Regions from separate parts of the Klebsiella sp. Sb-30 genome, predicted to be linked through region 1. Evidence: predicted binding sites of a transcription regulator. Region 1 holds the regulator's gene; the other holds the start of a gene.
The links. Region 1 encodes Fur, which represses iron uptake genes when iron is present. Its sites were predicted from a motif close to ATAATAATGAGAACNACTATCAA; they were not measured.

Region 1 (8,877 bases):
CTACCGGTCTTGCGCGCGAGTAGCCCGGGAGGCGTTTCTGAAGGAGAGGGTCCTATCTGTCTGAACGGGAAGAACGGGTGATAAACGTACTGATTATTGAAGATGAACATGCAATCCGTCGCTTTCTGCGCACCGCGCTGGAAGCCGACGGTATGCGCGTATTTGAAGCCGATACCCTGCAGCGGGGTCTTATTGAAGCTGCAACCCGCAAACCTGATTTAGTCATCCTCGATCTTGGGCTACCCGACGGCGACGGTAATGAATTTATTCGCGACGTGCGCCAGTGGAGTCAGATGCCAATTATCGTGCTGTCGGCTCGCACCGAGGAGCACGATAAAATTGCCGCGCTTGACGCCGGCGCCGATGACTATCTTAGTAAGCCCTTTGGCATTGGCGAACTGCAGGCGAGATTGAGAGTTGCGATGCGCCGACATGCCGGCGCGCAAGCCGACGAGCCGCTGGTGCGCTTCGCCGATATTGAAGTCGATATTCCCGCCCGCCGCATCGTCCGCGGTGACGAAGAGCTCCACCTGACGCCGATTGAATTCCGTCTGCTGGCGGTGCTGTTAAATAATCCCGGCAAGGTCCTCACCCAGCGCCAGCTGCTCAATCAGGTGTGGGGGCCAAATGCGGTGGAACACAGCCATTATTTACGCATTTATATGGGGCATCTGCGGCAAAAGCTGGAAGTTGACCCGGCGCGCCCGCAGCATTTACTGACCGAAACGGGGATCGGCTATCGGTTTATGCCATAGCGCGACGCCTGTCGTCATCATGCGGGCACCACCGATTAAAAACAGCGAACCGATGAGTGGGGGCAATAAAAAAGGGTCCCATGATGACCATGGAACCCTTCTGTGCCACTCAACAGGAACAACCGCGCCTTACCGGGACGACGCTCCTCTGAGAATGCCTGTTCGTTTCACCTGACTCAGGCGTTTTTCAGCACTTCGCTGACGATTTCCACCGCTTCTTTCTCGATCTGCTTACGATGTTCTTCACCCAGGAAGCTCTCGCAGTAGATCTTGTAAGCATCTTCCGTACCTGACGGACGCGCGGCGAACCAGCCGTTGTCGGTCATCACTTTCAGGCCACCAATCGATGCGCCGTTGCCCGGCGCGGCGGTCAGACGTGCGGTGATCGGATCGCCGGCCAACTGGCTGGCGCTGACCATTTCCGGCGACAGCTTAGACAGCGCCGCTTTCTGTGCGGATGTAGCCGAAGCCTGCAGACGGTTATAGCTCGGCGCGCCGAAGCGGGCAGCCAGTTCGTCGTAGTGCTCCTGCGGGTTTTTACCGGTGACGGCGGTGATTTCCGCCGCCAGCAGGCACATGATGATACCGTCTTTGTCGGTCGACCACGGGGTTCCGTCAAAACGCAGGAACGATGCGCCCGCGCTCTCTTCGCCGCCAAAACCGAAGCTGCCATCGAACAGACCGTCAACAAACCATTTAAAGCCCACCGGCACTTCCACCAGCTTGCGGCCCAGGTCGTTAACCACGCGATCGATCATCGCGGAGGAGACCAGCGTCTTACCAACGGCGACATCCTGGCCCCACTGCGGACGATGCTGGAACAGGTAGTTAATCGCCACCGCCAGATAGTGGTTCGGGTTCATCAGACCCGCCGGCGTGACGATGCCGTGACGGTCATAATCCGGATCGTTAGCAAAAGCCAGATCGAACTTATCGCGCAGCGCCAGCAGCCCTGCCATCGCACACTCAGAAGAGCAGTCCATGCGAATGGCGCCGTCTTTATCGAGGTGCATAAAGCGGAAGGTTTGATCGACGTGATCGTTGACGATAGTCAGGTCGAGTTTGTAGTACTCGGCAATACGTTTCCAGTATTCGATACCGGAACCTCCCAACGGATCGACCCCGAGCTTCAGACCGGCTTTCTGAATCGCCGCCATGTCGACGATATCCGCCAGCCCTTCGATAAACGGTTGCACCAGATCCTGCTCTTTAACATGACCGGATGCCAGTGCCGCATCGAGGGAGATGCGCTTGACGCCCTGCAGACCCGAGGCCAGCAGTTCGTTAGCGCGATTCTCTACCACTTTGGTGACGTTGGTATCAGCCGGGCCGCCGTTCGGCGGGTTGTACTTAATACCGCCATCTTCCGGCGGGTTATGAGACGGCGTAATCACGATGCCGTCCGCCAGCGGACCACCTTTTTTGTTGTGCACCAGGATGGCATTGGAAATGGCCGGCGTCGGGGTGAAACCGTTGTTTTCCTGCACGATAACATCAACGCCGTTGGCCGCCAGCACTTCCAGTACGGAAATAAAGGCCGGTTCGGAGAGCGCGTGGGTATCTTTACCCACGTAGCAGGGACCGGTAATCCCGTTCTTCGCGCGGTCTTCCGCAATCGCCTGAGCGATCGCCAGAATATGCTGCTCATTGAAGTTATGGCGCCCTGCACTGCCACGATGGCCAGAGGTGCCAAACTTCACCGCATGCTCCGCGTTGCCCGCTTCCGGCTTCAGTACGTAGTACTGCGCGGTCAGCTGAGCGACGTTAATCAAATCACTCTGTTGTGCAGGCTGACCCGCACGCTTATCGATTGCCATTGCCTGATCCTTCTGATGCAAGGTGAATAAAACTAGATCGTGCCGCAGACCTTCTCAATTAATTCCGCTGGGAACTGCATCGACTGCATGATGTGTTCGATCATGCTGCACTTACGACCGGTATTGGTATTGGTGATAACCCACCACGGAGTACCAGGAACCTGTTTCGGTTTGGTCTGGTTACCGCTTTTTAGCAGGATCCGCGAATCTTCGGCAAAGTACACGCGGGTGCGCCCGTGCAGAGACTCGGTGGCCTCAGCAAACGCTTTGTTATCTAAGGAGTACAGCGTGGTCAGGACCAGCATGAAGCGGTTTACCGCGCGTTTTTGTTCGGCGTATTCATCAGATAACAGCAGCTCGCGCATCGCGCGGACTTTATCTTTTGCCGGATTCACGGGCTTCGCTTCGACGGCAGGCGTCGCAGCCGGCGCCGGCGCAGCTTTTACGACCGGTGCGGCAGTCTGGGAAACGGCGGAAAATTTCAGCATGCGCCGTAAAATGTCGGATGCACTCTCGCCAATATGCTGGGTGTGGCTGGCAATATAGCGATAGAGATCATCATCAACTTCAATTGTTTTCATCTTAATCCAGTGCGATATCTTATTCTGAATACAAGTTGTCAGGATTATAAGGACAAATCCTGACCGCGGATAGCGTCAAACCAGGATGGCGGTAAAACTCAGATAGCTCTGGGTCTTGCAGCCGGATGGCAGAATGTCCAACATAATACCCTAACCCGACGAAGCGAAAAAAAGAACTTTGCCATGAAATTAAATAGCCGCACGCAATCTGCACAAAATCCGCACAATAATTCCCCTGTTGTCCTGGTTCACGGTCTGTTTGGTAGTCTCGACAACCTGGGCATCCTCGCCCGCGACCTGGTGAACGACTACGATATTTTGCAGGTTGATATGCGCAACCACGGTCTTTCCCCCCGTTCGCCGGAGATGACCTACGCGGCGATGGCGCAGGATCTGATCGATACTCTTGACGATCGGCAGATAGAGAAAGCCACCTTTATTGGTCATTCGATGGGGGGGAAAGCGGTCATGGCGCTTACCGCACTGGCGCCGGAGCGCATCGCTGGCCTGGTCGCCATTGATATTGCCCCGGTGGACTATCACGTGCGCCGTCATGATGAAATTTTCAACGCCATCAATGCCGTCACCGACGCCGGCGCCGCGTCCCGTCAGCAGGCGGCCACGGTGATGCGCCAACATCTGCAGGAAGAAGGCGTGATTCAGTTTCTGCTGAAATCCTTCGTTGATGGCCAGTGGCGCTTCAACGTACCGGTATTATGGGATCAATATCCGCACATCGTGGGCTGGCAAACGGTTCCTGCCTGGCCTCATCCGACCCTGTTCATCCCGGGAGGCAACTCGCCGTACGTCACCGATGAGTATCGCGATACCCTGCTCGCCCAGTTCCCACAGGCGCGAGCGCACGTCATCGCCGGCGCCGGCCACTGGGTGCATGCGGAGAAACCGGAAGCCGTCCTGCGCGCCATTCGTCGCTATCTGACCGCTTTGCAGGCTTAACTGGCTAAAAACTGCCCGACCGCGCTGCAGAATGCCCGCGGTCGTTGGCGCAGCGGTTCGCCTGATGTATTATGGCGCGCTATCTGTGTCGGCTATAGCCCGGCAACTTGTTTCCCCGAAGTCACTCTGAATCATGGCAAAAGAACAAACGGACCGTACGACATTAGATTTGTTCGCAACCGAGCGTCGCCCGGGTAGACCAAAGACCAATCCGCTTTCGCGCGATGAACAACTGCGCATAAATAAACGCAATCAGCTCAAACGCGACAAAGTTCGCGGCCTGAAGCGTGTGGAGTTAAAACTCAACGCTGAAGCGGTTGATGCGCTCAACGAGCTGGCGGAAGCTCGCAATATGAACCGCAGCGATTTGATCGAAGAGATGCTGATGAACCAGCTGGCAACCCTGCACAGCCGGGATAAAGCCTGAAAATCCTCAAAAAAACACTTTCATGTAGCAGAGTGTGCAGTCGGGCGTGATTGCTGTTTCCGCGCCCTCCCCTGTTCTGCTATGATTGCCGTTATCTGCGGGCATTACGCCACTACCACATCATTAAGTTTCAAGAGGTTATTTTACTCATGGCAATCATCGGCATCTTTTTTGGCAGCGACACGGGCAACACCGAGAATATTGCAAAAATGATTCAGAAGCAGCTTGGTAAAGATGTTGCTGATGTTCACGACATTGCCAAGAGCAGCAAAGAAGATCTGGAAGCCTACGACATCCTGCTGCTCGGCATTCCGACCTGGTACTACGGTGAAGCTCAGTGCGACTGGGATGACTTTTTCCCGACGCTGGAAGAGGTCGACTTTAACGGTAAACTGGTTGCGCTGTTTGGCTGCGGCGATCAGGAAGACTACGCGGAATACTTCTGTGACGCGCTGGGCACCATCCGCGACATCATTGAACCGCGCGGCGCCACCATCGTTGGCCACTGGCCGACCGCGGGCTATCATTTTGAAGCCTCTAAAGGCCTGGCGGATGACGATCACTTCGTCGGCCTGGCTATCGATGAAGACCGCCAGCCGGAACTGACCAACGAACGCGTGACTCAGTGGGTTAAGCAGGTCTCTGAAGAGCTGCACCTCGAAGAAATCAAAAACGCCTGATGATTGTGCGGCGTTACCGTTAAGTTTCGCCGCATTAATAGATAGAAGCAATCAAACTAATAGCTACAAGTTTTTAACTTTTAATCACATATCTGTACAATGTCCTCTGATTTAACGAGGTCAGGTGACGTAGTTTGTAGCTGGGACCTCGTTTTTGACAGCATACAAGGCCCGATACTTGCAGTTTTCATTTAACGATGGCAGTTCTATAATGAGACGCATTGCATCGGGTGATTCTCTGTATTACTTCCGCTGATGGAAGTAGATCGTTTAGCAACAGGACAGATTCCGCATGACTGACAACAATACCGCATTAAAGAAGGCTGGCCTGAAAGTCACACTTCCACGATTAAAAATCCTGGAAGTCCTGCAGGAACCGGATAACCATCACGTCAGTGCGGAAGATTTATACAAGCGCCTGATCGACATGGGTGAAGAGATTGGTCTCGCTACTGTTTATCGCGTGCTGAACCAGTTTGATGATGCTGGCATTGTGACTCGCCACAACTTCGAAGGCGGTAAATCTGTTTTCGAACTGACCCAGCAGCACCATCACGATCATCTTATTTGCCTCGATTGTGGCAAAGTGATCGAATTCAGCGATGAGTCTATCGAAGCGCGTCAGCGTGAAATCGCCCACCGCCACGGCATCCGTCTGACCAACCACAGTCTGTACCTTTACGGTCACTGTGCGGAAGGCGACTGCCGCGAAGATGAACATGCACACGACGCGCTGGAAAAGTAATTTCCCACCGCGTGGACCACAAAAAGCCAACCTGACGGTTGGCTTTTTTATGTGCAAACGCCTACCCTTTTCTGCGCGCGGTATGCTCGTCGAGAGCACGGGTAAACGGTTCCTCATCCCAGCGGTTTGCCAGCGCTTCTCGTACCAGAGCCTGTTGGGTTTTCGGTACCATTCCACCTAATGGTGGGTCGGTATCAAGATTGGTGGGGAATGAGTAGCCCCGGGCAGCCACGGCAATCAGTGCCTGAACATCGCCACAGGATTGCGCGCCATGAAAAACGCCTGATGGTTAACATCAGGCGTTTTTACTGACAGGATCTGGCGCCCGCGATCAGGGCCTGGTGTTGTTGCTGCGAATCTCTTTCCAGATACGATCGCAACGCGCTTTCACCGCCTGGTCATTGCCGGTACGGGTCGCCTGAATACACTGTTGGTAATCCAGAACGCGCACGCTTTCCTGGTTGGCAAACGCCTGATGCTGTTTATCTTCTTTCAGCACGTCGAGAACGCTCTGGCAGGCCTGAACCTTATCCGGATTCCCTTCCGCCGTATTGATACAGGCGCTGTAAGCATCTTTTAGTTTCGTATCTTCTTTTGGCGCGGGGGACTGCGTACAGGCTACCAGGCCCGATGCCATAACCGCGATGAGCAATAGCTTCTTCATAATTGACCTCTCAGGTTTGCGGCAGGTTTACGCCTGCCGCCGCGGCATCAGAAAATAGTGAACGGAGCAATAACCATGAACTTCACGTCACGCTCATCCTGGAAGATATTGCCATAGCCACCGCTCCAGCTCGGGATGTCGGAGTGGTTGTCGTATTGGGTAAAGTGCAGTTTAAACAGCGTTCCTTTTGCCCGGCCGTCCTGTACGGTGTACATGGCATCGAGGCTATACGCGGACTCTTCCAGCCGTTTGTCCGGATTGTAATAGGCGTCCGGCGTGGACATTCTGCCCGGTTTGGCATCCCATGCGTAGACGTAAGAGGCGCCAAACGCCCAGCCCGGCATATTCCAGTTTTTCATGTCATACATCGCGCCGAAGAACACCGCTTTTTCACCGTTGGCGTTGAAGTCAGAACGGTTATCCCACCATACATCAAGACGACCGTTGGAAGAGGCATAGGTTGGGGTCATACGCTGCAGGAAGTAGCCCTGCTGGCCTTCAGCTTTCACCCAGGTGCCTTCCAGACGCAGGTCGAGGACATCAGCAACCTTGTAGCCAAAGGTCAGCGCCTGCAGCCAGGCAGTACCGTCGTAGATATCGTTCGTGCCGCCGTTACTGACTTTGTCGCGCGTACCATAGAACTGGTAGCTGGTGTTTAACGGCGTACCCGCGATATCAAATTTGTAGCTGGCCTTGGCAAAATACTGGTCGATATAGCCTTCAGCCTGGCCAAACGCCGCTTCCAGCACGAGGTCATTTTTAAAATCGTATTTGGCGCCCAGGGAGTGCAGATAATCGACTTTGGTTTTCTTGTCGTTCTGGTAGAAATTATCCATCTCGATGTGCCATGGCGCTTTGTATTCGTTCGTCCACATATAGGAGAAACTCAGCGCGCCGGCATCACCGTAATCAAAGTTGGCGCCGGCTTCAGCCCCCTGGTAAGTACCCGGCATAAAGCTCCAGTGCGGAGCCAGCAGCGTTTGCCCGGTTGGCTGGATATAACCGCCGCGAGCCCACACCGGGCCATATTTAAATTTCGCCGCAGCTTTATACAGGCTGATTCCGCTCTTATCGCCAGAGTAATCTTCGTCGTAGGCTTTATTCTTTGAGGAGAAGGCAATTTCGTTCGGGTGACCGCTTTCGCTGCTTTCCGCCATTTCAATTGCGGTGAAGGCAGCCACGTCAATACCAAACATATCAGCGGCATAGCCGGACTGGAAATCCAGATTGGCGTTCCAGGTCGAATGGGAAAGGTTGGTTTTGTATTTATCGCCGTCGGTCACATCTTTCCGGTCGCGCTCACGCTGCCAGTAGTAGATGCCGCCGGTTAAGGTGGAATCATCAATAAAACCTGCTGCGCTGGCCTGCGGAACAACGATCCAGCCCGACATCGCGGTGACGGCGGCAATAGCCAGCGCCAGCGTACTACGTTTGCCACTAAACGTACGCATGTGCATATCCTCTTTGACGTTTTAAAAACGCGGAGCCAAAGGCAAGCCGCGAAAAAATAAATAAGACTGCTAAAAAGGTGGAGCGGTAAAAGCCGCGTAACCACTGTTGATAGACTATTTTTCGTGACGCGAATTATCAATCTCTTTCGCCGATCAAAGCTTAAGATTATGACAAAGCGCACATATTCTATTTCTTTTTGTAACAATATCAGGCCTCATCCTTTTTTATACGTAAGTAATTACTAAATAGAAAGAAAATACAGAATGAAAGCGCTTACAGCCGTTTTGTGTACCGGTGGGAGGAGTGGCAGAGCTGACAGATATGACAAACAGTAAACAAGATTAATTCGCATCGCGAAAATAACGAACTTAATTCACTGATTCCAAAATAAAAAAAAACGCCGCTAAATGCGGCGTTTTGACACAGAGACGACGGCCGGGCCGCGACGAAAAATTTACTCGCCGACTTTAGCCCAGGTATCACGCAGACCCACGGTGCGGTTAAACACCAGATGCGTTGCGGTTGCATAGCGGCTATCGAGACAGAAATAACCTTCACGCTCAAACTGATAGGCTTTGCTGGCTTCCGCAGTGGCCAGGCTCGGTTCAGCGAAGCCCTGCTTGATCACCAACGATTCAGGGTTCATCACCGTCAGGAAGTCTTCTTCCGCGCCCGGATTCGGCACGCTGAACAGCCGATCGTACAGACGAATCTCCACCGGCAGCGCGTGTGCCGCGCTGACCCAATGGATAACGCCCTTGACCTTACGACCATCGGCAGGATCTTTGCTCAGCGTATC
Region 2 (8,877 bases), 2.4 Mb from region 1:
GCCGCTCGCCTGCGGATGTTTTTCCATAAAGGCGACGGCGGCAAAAAAGTCGTTCATCAGCTTCTGCGGATCGACTTTCTGCTGAAGCTCTCTCCCTTCGTCGTCATTGCCGGGATAGCCGCCCACCGAACTCAGGCCATCCGGTGCCAGCGCGATGTAACCGGCTTTGGCCACTCGCCGGGCGACATCTTCGATATAGGGATTCAGCCCGCGATTCTCATGCACGACGATCACCGACGCCGGTTTTACGCTTGATTTCGTCGGCGCCACCAGATACCCGCGCACCTCTCCGTGCCCCTCGGGAGAAGGATAGCGAATATATTCCGCATGAATATCCGGGTCGGTAAACGAGACCTGCCCGGCAAGCGCATAGTTGGGTTTCAGCAGATTAAACAGCGCCAGGGCGGTCATGCCACCGACGGCGTACTTCCCGGCCAGTTGTAAAAACTCCCTCTTGCTGATTTTGCCGTGCGCGTAATAGTCGTAGTACTCCAGCAGCTCTTGCGGAAAATCTTTCGCCGTCAGTCGCGTCATCATCTCTTCTCCGGAAATTAACCCCCTTTAAGCAAAGCATAAGCGCGCGGTGACGCCAGCAATCTTACGCATTGTGATCCAGCAAACGCTGCCGGCGTGCCATACCAGTTAAAATGGAAACGACGTTTTAATTTATAAGGAGAGAACATGTCCTGGTTAGCTGACGCCACCCGCTACGATTGCATGCAGTACCGCTACTGCGGTAAAAGCGGCCTGCAGTTGCCCCTTTTGTCGTTGGGACTGTGGCACAACTTTAGTCACGGTCACGCGCTGGATGACCAACGCGCCCTGCTACGCAAGGCCTTTGACCTGGGCATTACCCATTTCGATCTGGCGAATAACTACGGGCCGCCGCCCGGCAGCGCGGAGGAAAACTTTGGCCGCCTGCTGCGCGAGGATTTTGCCGCCTACCGCGACGAGCTGATTGTGGCGACGAAAGCAGGCTATTCCATGTGGCCAGGCCCCTATGGCAACGGTAGTTCGCGAAAATATCTGCTCGCCAGCCTCGACCAGAGCCTGCAGCGGATGGGACTGGATTACGTCGATATTTTCTATTCGCATCGCGTCGATGAAAATACGCCGATGGAAGAGACTGCCGCAGCCCTGGCGCAGGCGGTACAGAGCGGTAAAGCCTTGTATGTCGGTATCTCCTCCTATTCGCCGGAACGAACGCAGCAAATGGCCGCACTTTTGCGCGACTGGAAGATCCCGCTGCTTATTCACCAGCCGTCTTATAACCTGCTCAACCGCTGGGTCGATACCAGCGGACTGCTGGATACGCTGGAGGAGAACGGCGTCGGCTGTATCGCCTTTACGCCGCTGGCGCAGGGCCTGCTGACCGGTAAATATCTACAGCAGATCCCGGAGGGTTCGCGGATGTTCTACGAAGGGAAAAGAGCGCGCGGGCTGACGGAAAATATGCTCAGTGAGTCAAATCTGAACAGCCTGCGCTTACTGCAGGAGATGGCCCACAGCCGCGGGCAGAGTATGGCGCAAATGGCGCTGAGCTGGCTGCTGAAGGATCGTCGGGTCACGTCGGTGCTGATTGGCGCCAGCCGCCCACAGCAGCTGGAGGAGAACGTACAGGCGCTAAAAAATCTGACGTTTAGCGCAGAAGAGCTGTCGCAGATTGACCAGCACGTCGCGGATGGTCAGCTCAATTTATGGCAAACCTCGTCGGATAAATAAGTCACCTGCCCGGCGGCTCTGCGCCGGCGGGCTAGTGTATTAGTGCTTGCCCTTGGTCAGACGATCGAGATAGCCCATCACAAACGCCGACAGCACAAAGGTCAGGTGGATAATGACGTACCACATCAGCTTGTTGTCCGGTACGTTTTTCGCGTCCATAAACACCCGCAGCAGATGGATAGAGGAGATTGCAACAATCGACGCCGCCACTTTATTTTTCAGGGAGGTGGCATCCATTTTGCCCAGCCAGCTGAGCTTTTCTTTACCTTCATTGATATCCAGCTGGGAGACAAAATTTTCGTAGCCGGAGAACATCACCATCACCAGCAGACCGCCTACCAGCGTCATATCGACCAGCGACAGCAGCGTCAGAATCAGCTCCGACTCGCCCACGCTGAAGATGTGCGGCAGTATGTGGAAAATCTCCTGAAAAAATTTGATCGACAGCGCAATCAGCCCGAGCGAAAGACCAAAATAAACCGGCGCCAACAACCAGCGTGAGGCATACATAGCATTTTCCAGAAAGCGTTCCATAAGATCCTGTGAGTTAACAAAAAAACGTTCGGCATTATATCGCAACCCGCCGTGGCGATTGCAACCTCCCGCCGCTGAGCGTCAGGCATAAAAAAAGGCTGGCGCATGGCCAGCCTGAGAAGCGTCGTCGGGGGGGTTATTTCGCTTTTACGGTTTCTTCACCCACCAGACCAATCTTCAGATAACCCGCCTGGTGCAGGGTATCCATGACCTTCATCATCGTCTCATAATCCACGGTTTTGTCCGCGCGGAAGAAGACGGTGGTATCTTTCTTCCCTTCAGTCAGCGAATCCAGCGCGCCGATCATGCTCTCTTCGGTAATGGGATCGTTGCCGAGGAACATCGTTTTATCCGCTTTCACCGACAGATAAATCGGCTTTTCCGGACGCGGCTGCGGCTGACTTGAGGAGGCCGGAAGGTTGACCTTCACATCCACGGTCGCCAGCGGTGCCGCCACCATAAAGATGATCAACAGCACCAGCATGACGTCGATAAACGGCGTGACGTTGATGTCATGCATTTCGCCGTTATCATCGAGGTTTTCGTTAAAATGCATTGCCATAAAGCATTAACCTACTCGTAATTTTTGCGCGGTACGGACCGGTTTTACGCCGCTGGCGCTCAGATCCAGGTCACGGCTTTGCAGCAGCAGCACCTGCGCGGCAACATCGCCGAGCGACGCTTTGTAGCTACCGATCATGCGGGCAAAAATGTTATAGATAACCACGGCAGGAATCGCCGCAAACAGGCCGATAGCCGTTGCCAGCAGCGCTTCAGCGATGCCCGGTGCAACGACTGCAAGGTTGGTAGTCTGCGTCTGCGCAATGCCGATGAAGCTGTTCATGATACCCCAGACGGTACCAAACAGGCCGACGAACGGGGAAATCGCCCCGATGGTCGCCAGATAACCGTTGCCGCGGCCCATGTAACGGCCGACGAACGCCACGCGACGCTCAAGGCGGAAACCGGTACGCTCTTTAATCCCTTCGTTATCTTCGACGCCTTCAGAGAGCGCCAGCTCGTTCTGTGCTTCGTTGATAAGCTGGGTGCTTAAGCTTTTCGGGTGGAAACTGCTGGCGATATCGCTGGCCTGATCGAGAGAACGAGCCTCGCCGAGCAACTGCTGTTCGCGCTTGAGACGGCGCTTACTGGAGAGCATTTCAGCACCTTTGCCGAAAAAGATAGCCCAAGTGACTATCGACGCCAAAATCAGGCCAATCATCACGACCTTAACGACAATATCGGCATGATGATACATACCCCAAACGGACAGGTCCGCCTGCATCAAATTATTACCCACGCTGAATCTCCAGGACGTCAATCACAAAATCTGAGCACAATAATATCAAAAAAGCATCGAATTGATAGTGGTTCTCATTAGTATTTACACTGTGCAGCAAATCACGTTTAGATTCCTTGCGCTTACGCAGTAAAAAAGTGGCCGACCGCGGATTTCGCAAAATTTTTGCCCGTATCGGCCATTCCCCGGTACAGGTTGGGCCATTCATGTTAGTTTAGACGTCCAGACGTATAAAACCAGGTAAAAAAACATGGCTGATAAACATCTTGATACCGCGCTGGTCAATGCCGGGCGCAGTAAAAAATATACTCAGGGCTCGGTCAACAGCGTGATTCAGCGTGCTTCATCGCTGGTGTTCGAGACTGTCGAAGCCAAAAAGCACGCCACCCGCAACCGGGCAAAAGGCGAGCTGTTTTACGGCCGTCGCGGGACATTGACCCACTTTTCGTTACAGGAAGCCATGTGTGAACTGGAAGGTGGCGCCGGGTGCGCGCTGTTTCCCTGCGGCGCCGCAGCCGTTGCCAATACTATTCTGGCCTTCGTTGAACAGGGCGACCATGTCCTGATGACCAACACCGCGTATGAGCCCAGCCAGGACTTTTGCACTAAAATCCTCGCGAAGCTCGGCGTCACCACCAGCTGGTTCGATCCGCTGATTGGCGCCGATATCGCCCGCCAGATTCAGCCAAACACCCGGGTGGTGTTCCTCGAGTCTCCCGGCTCTATCACCATGGAAGTTCACGACGTTCCGGCAATCGTTGCCGCCGTACGCCGCGTTGCCCCACAGGCGATTATCATGATCGACAACACCTGGGCTGCCGGCGTGCTGTTTAAAGCGCTGGATTTTGGCGTCGATATCTCCATCCAGGCCGGGACGAAATACCTGATAGGCCACTCTGATGCGATGGTCGGCACCGCGGTATCCAACGCACGCTGTTGGGATCAGCTGCGGGAAAACGCCTACCTGATGGGGCAAATGGTCGATGCGGATACCGCCTATATGACCAGCCGCGGCCTGCGCACCCTTGGCGTGCGCCTGCGTCAGCATCATGAAAGCAGCCTGCGTATCGCCGAATGGCTGGCGCAACATCCGCAGGTCGCGCGCGTCAATCACCCTGCGCTACCGGGCAGCAAAGGCCACGAGTTCTGGCAGCGCGATTTTACCGGCAGCAGCGGCCTGTTCTCTTTTGTCCTCAATAAACGTCTGACCGACGCCGAGCTTGCTGCATACCTCGACAACTTCAGCTTGTTCAGCATGGCCTACTCCTGGGGCGGTTTTGAATCGCTGATTCTGGCTAACCAGCCGGAACAAATCGCCTCAATTCGTCCGGAAGCTGAAGTCGATTTCAGCGGCACGCTGATTCGCGTCCATATCGGTTTAGAAAATGTTGACGATCTGCTGGCGGATTTAGCGGCAGGCTTCTCCCGTATCGTGTAAAGTGGCAGCGAGTGGCAACAATAGCGGACGTTCTGCGTAAGGCGGCCGCTTTTGTTGCGCCCGAGATCAAGGTGTTCGGGGCTCTTCAGGAGTACACTAGTCAAAAATACGGTACCACTTAGGAAAGTCCATGGTTGTCATTCAAGAGATTGTCGCCGCCCTGTGGCAACATGATTTTGCCGCGCTGGCAAACCCCCAGGTCGTGGGCGTTGTATATCTGGTCATGTTCATGACATTGTTTCTGGAAAACGGTCTGCTGCCCGCGTCATTTTTACCCGGGGACAGCCTGCTGCTGCTCGCCGGTGCGCTCATAGCCAAAGGCGTCATGGACTTTGTGCCGACTCTTGCCATCCTTACCGCCGCTGCCAGCCTCGGCTGCTGGCTGAGCTATCTGCAGGGACGCTGGCTTGGCAATACCGAAACCGTTAAAGGCTGGCTCGCCCATCTGCCGCAGAAGTACCATCAACGTGCGACCTGTATGTTTGATAAACATGGTCTTCTGGCGCTGCTGGCCGGTCGTTTCCTCGCCTTCGTGCGCACCCTGCTGCCAACGATGGCCGGCATTTCCGGGCTCTCCAACCGCCGCTTTCAGTTCTTCAACTGGCTCAGCGCGCTGCTGTGGGTCGGCGTGGTTACCGGTCTGGGCTATGCGCTCAGCATGATCCCGTTTGTGAAGCGACATGAAGACCAGGTCATGACCTGCCTGATGATTCTGCCAATCGCGCTGCTGGTGGCCGGGCTGGTGGGTACCCTGGTAGTGGTCATTAAGAAAAAGTTCTGCAGCGCGTAATAAAGCATAAATAAGGGAGGGGCCCTCCCTTATTCTCCCCCCTCGCTAACCAGCCTGCCGTTGAGTAACACCAGCCGCCTGTCAGCCAGCGCCGCCGCTTCTTCCGGTTCGTGCGTCACCAGCACCACCGTCACCGCATGGCGTCGCAGAGAACGCACCGCTTCCCATAGCCGGACACGGGTCCCGCGATCGAGGCTTGAGAAAGGCTCGTCCAGCAGCAGCAGCCTGGGGCGGGAGATCAGCGCCCTGGAGAGCGCCGCCCGCTGCTGCTCCCCGCCGGAAATCTGCCGCGGATAGCGCTCCGCCAGGTGAGCGATGCCCATCTCTTCCAGCAGATCCATCTGCTCCTTCTTGACCCGTGGAAGGCCCGCCGCGTACTGCGCCAGCGCGAGGTTGCCGCGAACCGTCAGGTAAGGAAAAAGGTAAAGACGCTGGTTGAGATAGCGGCACGGCCTTTGCCATGGCGGCAGGTCGTCAAGGCGCTGTCCGGCAAGATAAATCGTTCCCTGATAAGGAAGCGCTCCGGCAATCGCGTTCAGCATGGTGGTCTTGCCGCTCCCGGACGGCCCGGCGATCGCCACACAGCGTCCCTCCGGCACGCGGAAGCTTATCCCCTGCAAAATCCGCGTGGTGACATTTTCAACGCGCAACATACTCTCTCGCTTTATAGAGTCGTTGGATCCAGTGCAGAATCACCAGCAGCAGCCCTGCCAGCGCAATCAGCAGCAGCGAGCAGCCTATCGCCAGTGAAAAATCGCCGCTGGCAATATTCAGGTACACCGCCATGGGCAGGGTTTCCGTTTTAAAGCGGATCGCCCCTGCCAGCATGAGGGTCGCACCAAACTCCCCCAGTGCCCTGGCCAGCGCCAGCACGCCGCCGCTCAGCAGGGAGGGCCAGCACAGCGGGATTTCAACCAGCAGCAGCGTGCGGACTGGCGTCAGCCCAAGGTTATGCGCCGTGGCGATAAATGCCGGGTCGAGCGATGAGAATGCGGCGCTCGCCGCCCGGACCACTATCGCGCTGGCAACGTAGGTCTGGGCGATAATCACGCCCAGCGGAGAGAAGAGCAGCGCGGAGAGCTGCGGAAAGATACCGTTCAGCGGCCCGCGCTGACCCAGCAACAGCAGTAGCCCAATGCCGACGATCAGCGGCGGCGTCACCAGCGGAATATCCAGCAGCGCGTCGATAATACCTTTCCCGCGGAAGGCGGTTCTCGCCATCACCCACGCGGCGGGTATCCCGATCAGCAGCGCCAGCAGAAGCGACAGCAAGGCGGTGCCCACCGACATCGCGATGGCAAAGTGCAGCTCCGGCTCCTGCAAGACCTGCATGAGGGTGGCCAAGTCCAGTTCGAATACCAGCGACAGCAGCGAGCCGACAACCAGCATCAGCAGCAGACAGAGCGGCGCAAACATCAGCCCGACCAGAGAATTTGCCTGACGATTAGCCATCTGGGTTTACTTTTCCAGCGGCAGATAGCCGAGGTCGGTAAACGTTTTTATCCCCTGCGCGGAGGTAAAAGCGTTCGCCAGCTGACGGGCCTCCTCGGGGTGCTGACTGGTCCGCAGCACCGCAAGCGTTGCCACCTCATCCGGCGTATTCGCCGGCACCGGCAGCAGAACCAGCTGCTGCCGGTTTTTTACCGCATCCGTTCGGCCGATCACCGCGGCGTCAACGTCGCCGTTCAGCAAATAGAGCACCAGCTGTTTGATCGTCGCGGTGCGAACCACCACCTTTTGACGCAGCGCTTCGCCATATCCCGTGGCCTCCAGCAGCTTCTCACCGCTTTTGCCTAACGCGATGCTTTGGGGATCGCCCATGCCAATTTTCAGCGAGCTATCGGCCAGCGCGGCATAGGAGTCGATACCCGCCGCCTTATCTTTACGCACGGCCATTACCGGGGTGTGGTGCACGAGGGGGAAGGCGGCCGCCACTTTCCCCTGCTGCCGGAGTTTTTCGACGTAATCGGCCGAACCGGGGAGGAAAAGATCGCCCTGCTGCGTAAGCTGATAACGCGTCAGGATCTGGCCGGAGCCGCCATACTCGACGATCACCGTGTTGCCGCTCTCTTTTTCATACCTGGCGACAATTTGATCGACCGGGACACGCAGTCCGGCACCCGCGTACAGATGCAGCTCAGCGGCAAAAGCGAGCGGGCTACCGAGCGCCGCCAGGGCGATAACGATCCACTTTATTATTTTCATATCCCATTTTCCCTGCGTATTGATAGCGTTAATTGAGTAACGATTGCATGGCGTTATCCGCCAAACGCTGGCGCAATACGGCGACGAAGCGCCTGCCGATGATATTCCCCGGCTGGGACGGTCGGCTGGGCAAAAATCATTCGCTATATAATCAGGTATATATCGATAAGGGAGTTGGCCAAAATCAAAAGAGAGGTTAAAAAAAGAGCGCAGGCGTTAAAAAAAGGACGAAATTTGCCTCGCCGGCGGCAGGAAACAAATAAAACCAGCCGCTGCCGGAACCGGCTTCGCGCCCGCGGCAACCAAATCAGGCCCCCTGCATGCTGCGCACTCGCGCCGCATCTTCTCCCGGCGTCATGCCAAAGTAGCGTTTAAACTCACGGCTGAACTGCGACGCGCTCTCGTAACCGACGCGCATCGCCGCGGCGCTGGCTTTCATCCCGTCATGAATCATCAGCATCCGCGCCTTATGTAAGCGATAGCTTTTGAGATACTGCAGCGGCGAGGTGCTGGTCACCGATTTGAAATTATGATGAAACGCCGAGACGCTCATATTGGCTTCCGCCGCCAGCTGATCGACGCTGAGGTTTTCGGTGTACTGGCTTTCAATGCGCTTCAGAACACGGCTAATCAGGCTGAAGTGGGTTTGTCGGCTGACCAGCGCCAGCAGCGCCCCGCCGCATGGCCCGGTAAGCACGTGATAGAGGATCTCGCGGATGATCTGTTTGCCAAGGATACGCGCATCCAGCGGCCGCTCCATCACATCCAGCAGCCTCTCCGCGGCACACAGGATCTCGTCCGATAACGCCGCCGAGTTGATGCCGCTGGAGGCCATCGAGGGCTGAAACAGCGCGTCCTCGCCAATGTCCATCAGCAGCTCCTGCAGCT

Region 2: exbB (tol-pal system-associated acyl-CoA thioesterase) is a predicted target of Fur. The motif match lies at 3,618-3,640, and genes of this name have one in related genera.

Annotation. Positions count from the first base shown of each region.
Region 1 is NZ_CM172749.1:3,731,542-3,740,418, forward strand. It holds gene kdpE (two-component system response regulator KdpE) at 78-755, shown strand; gene pgm (phosphoglucomutase (alpha-D-glucose-1,6-bisphosphate-dependent)) at 932-2,572, opposite strand; gene seqA (replication initiation negative regulator SeqA) at 2,605-3,153, opposite strand; gene ybfF (esterase) at 3,337-4,110, shown strand; gene ybfE (LexA regulated protein) at 4,244-4,537, shown strand; gene fldA (flavodoxin FldA) at 4,687-5,217, shown strand; gene fur (ferric iron uptake transcriptional regulator) at 5,510-5,962, shown strand; gene AC236I_RS17490 (ChiQ/YbfN family lipoprotein) at 6,294-6,626, opposite strand; gene chiP (chitoporin ChiP) at 6,674-8,077, opposite strand; gene glnS (glutamine--tRNA ligase) at 8,533-8,877, opposite strand, start outside.
Region 2 is NZ_CM172749.1:727,572-736,448, reverse strand. It holds gene yghX (YghX family hydrolase) at 1-534, opposite strand, end outside; gene mgrA (L-glyceraldehyde 3-phosphate reductase) at 682-1,722, shown strand; gene AC236I_RS03525 (TIGR00645 family protein) at 1,762-2,256, opposite strand; gene exbD (TonB system transport protein ExbD) at 2,393-2,818, opposite strand; gene exbB (tol-pal system-associated acyl-CoA thioesterase) at 2,825-3,556, opposite strand; gene metC (cystathionine beta-lyase) at 3,807-4,994, shown strand; gene yghB (DedA family general envelope maintenance protein YghB) at 5,125-5,784, shown strand; gene AC236I_RS03500 (ABC transporter ATP-binding protein) at 5,814-6,437, opposite strand; gene AC236I_RS03495 (ABC transporter permease) at 6,424-7,236, opposite strand; gene modA (molybdate ABC transporter substrate-binding protein) at 7,243-7,989, opposite strand; gene AC236I_RS03485 (AraC family transcriptional regulator) at 8,297-8,877, opposite strand, start outside.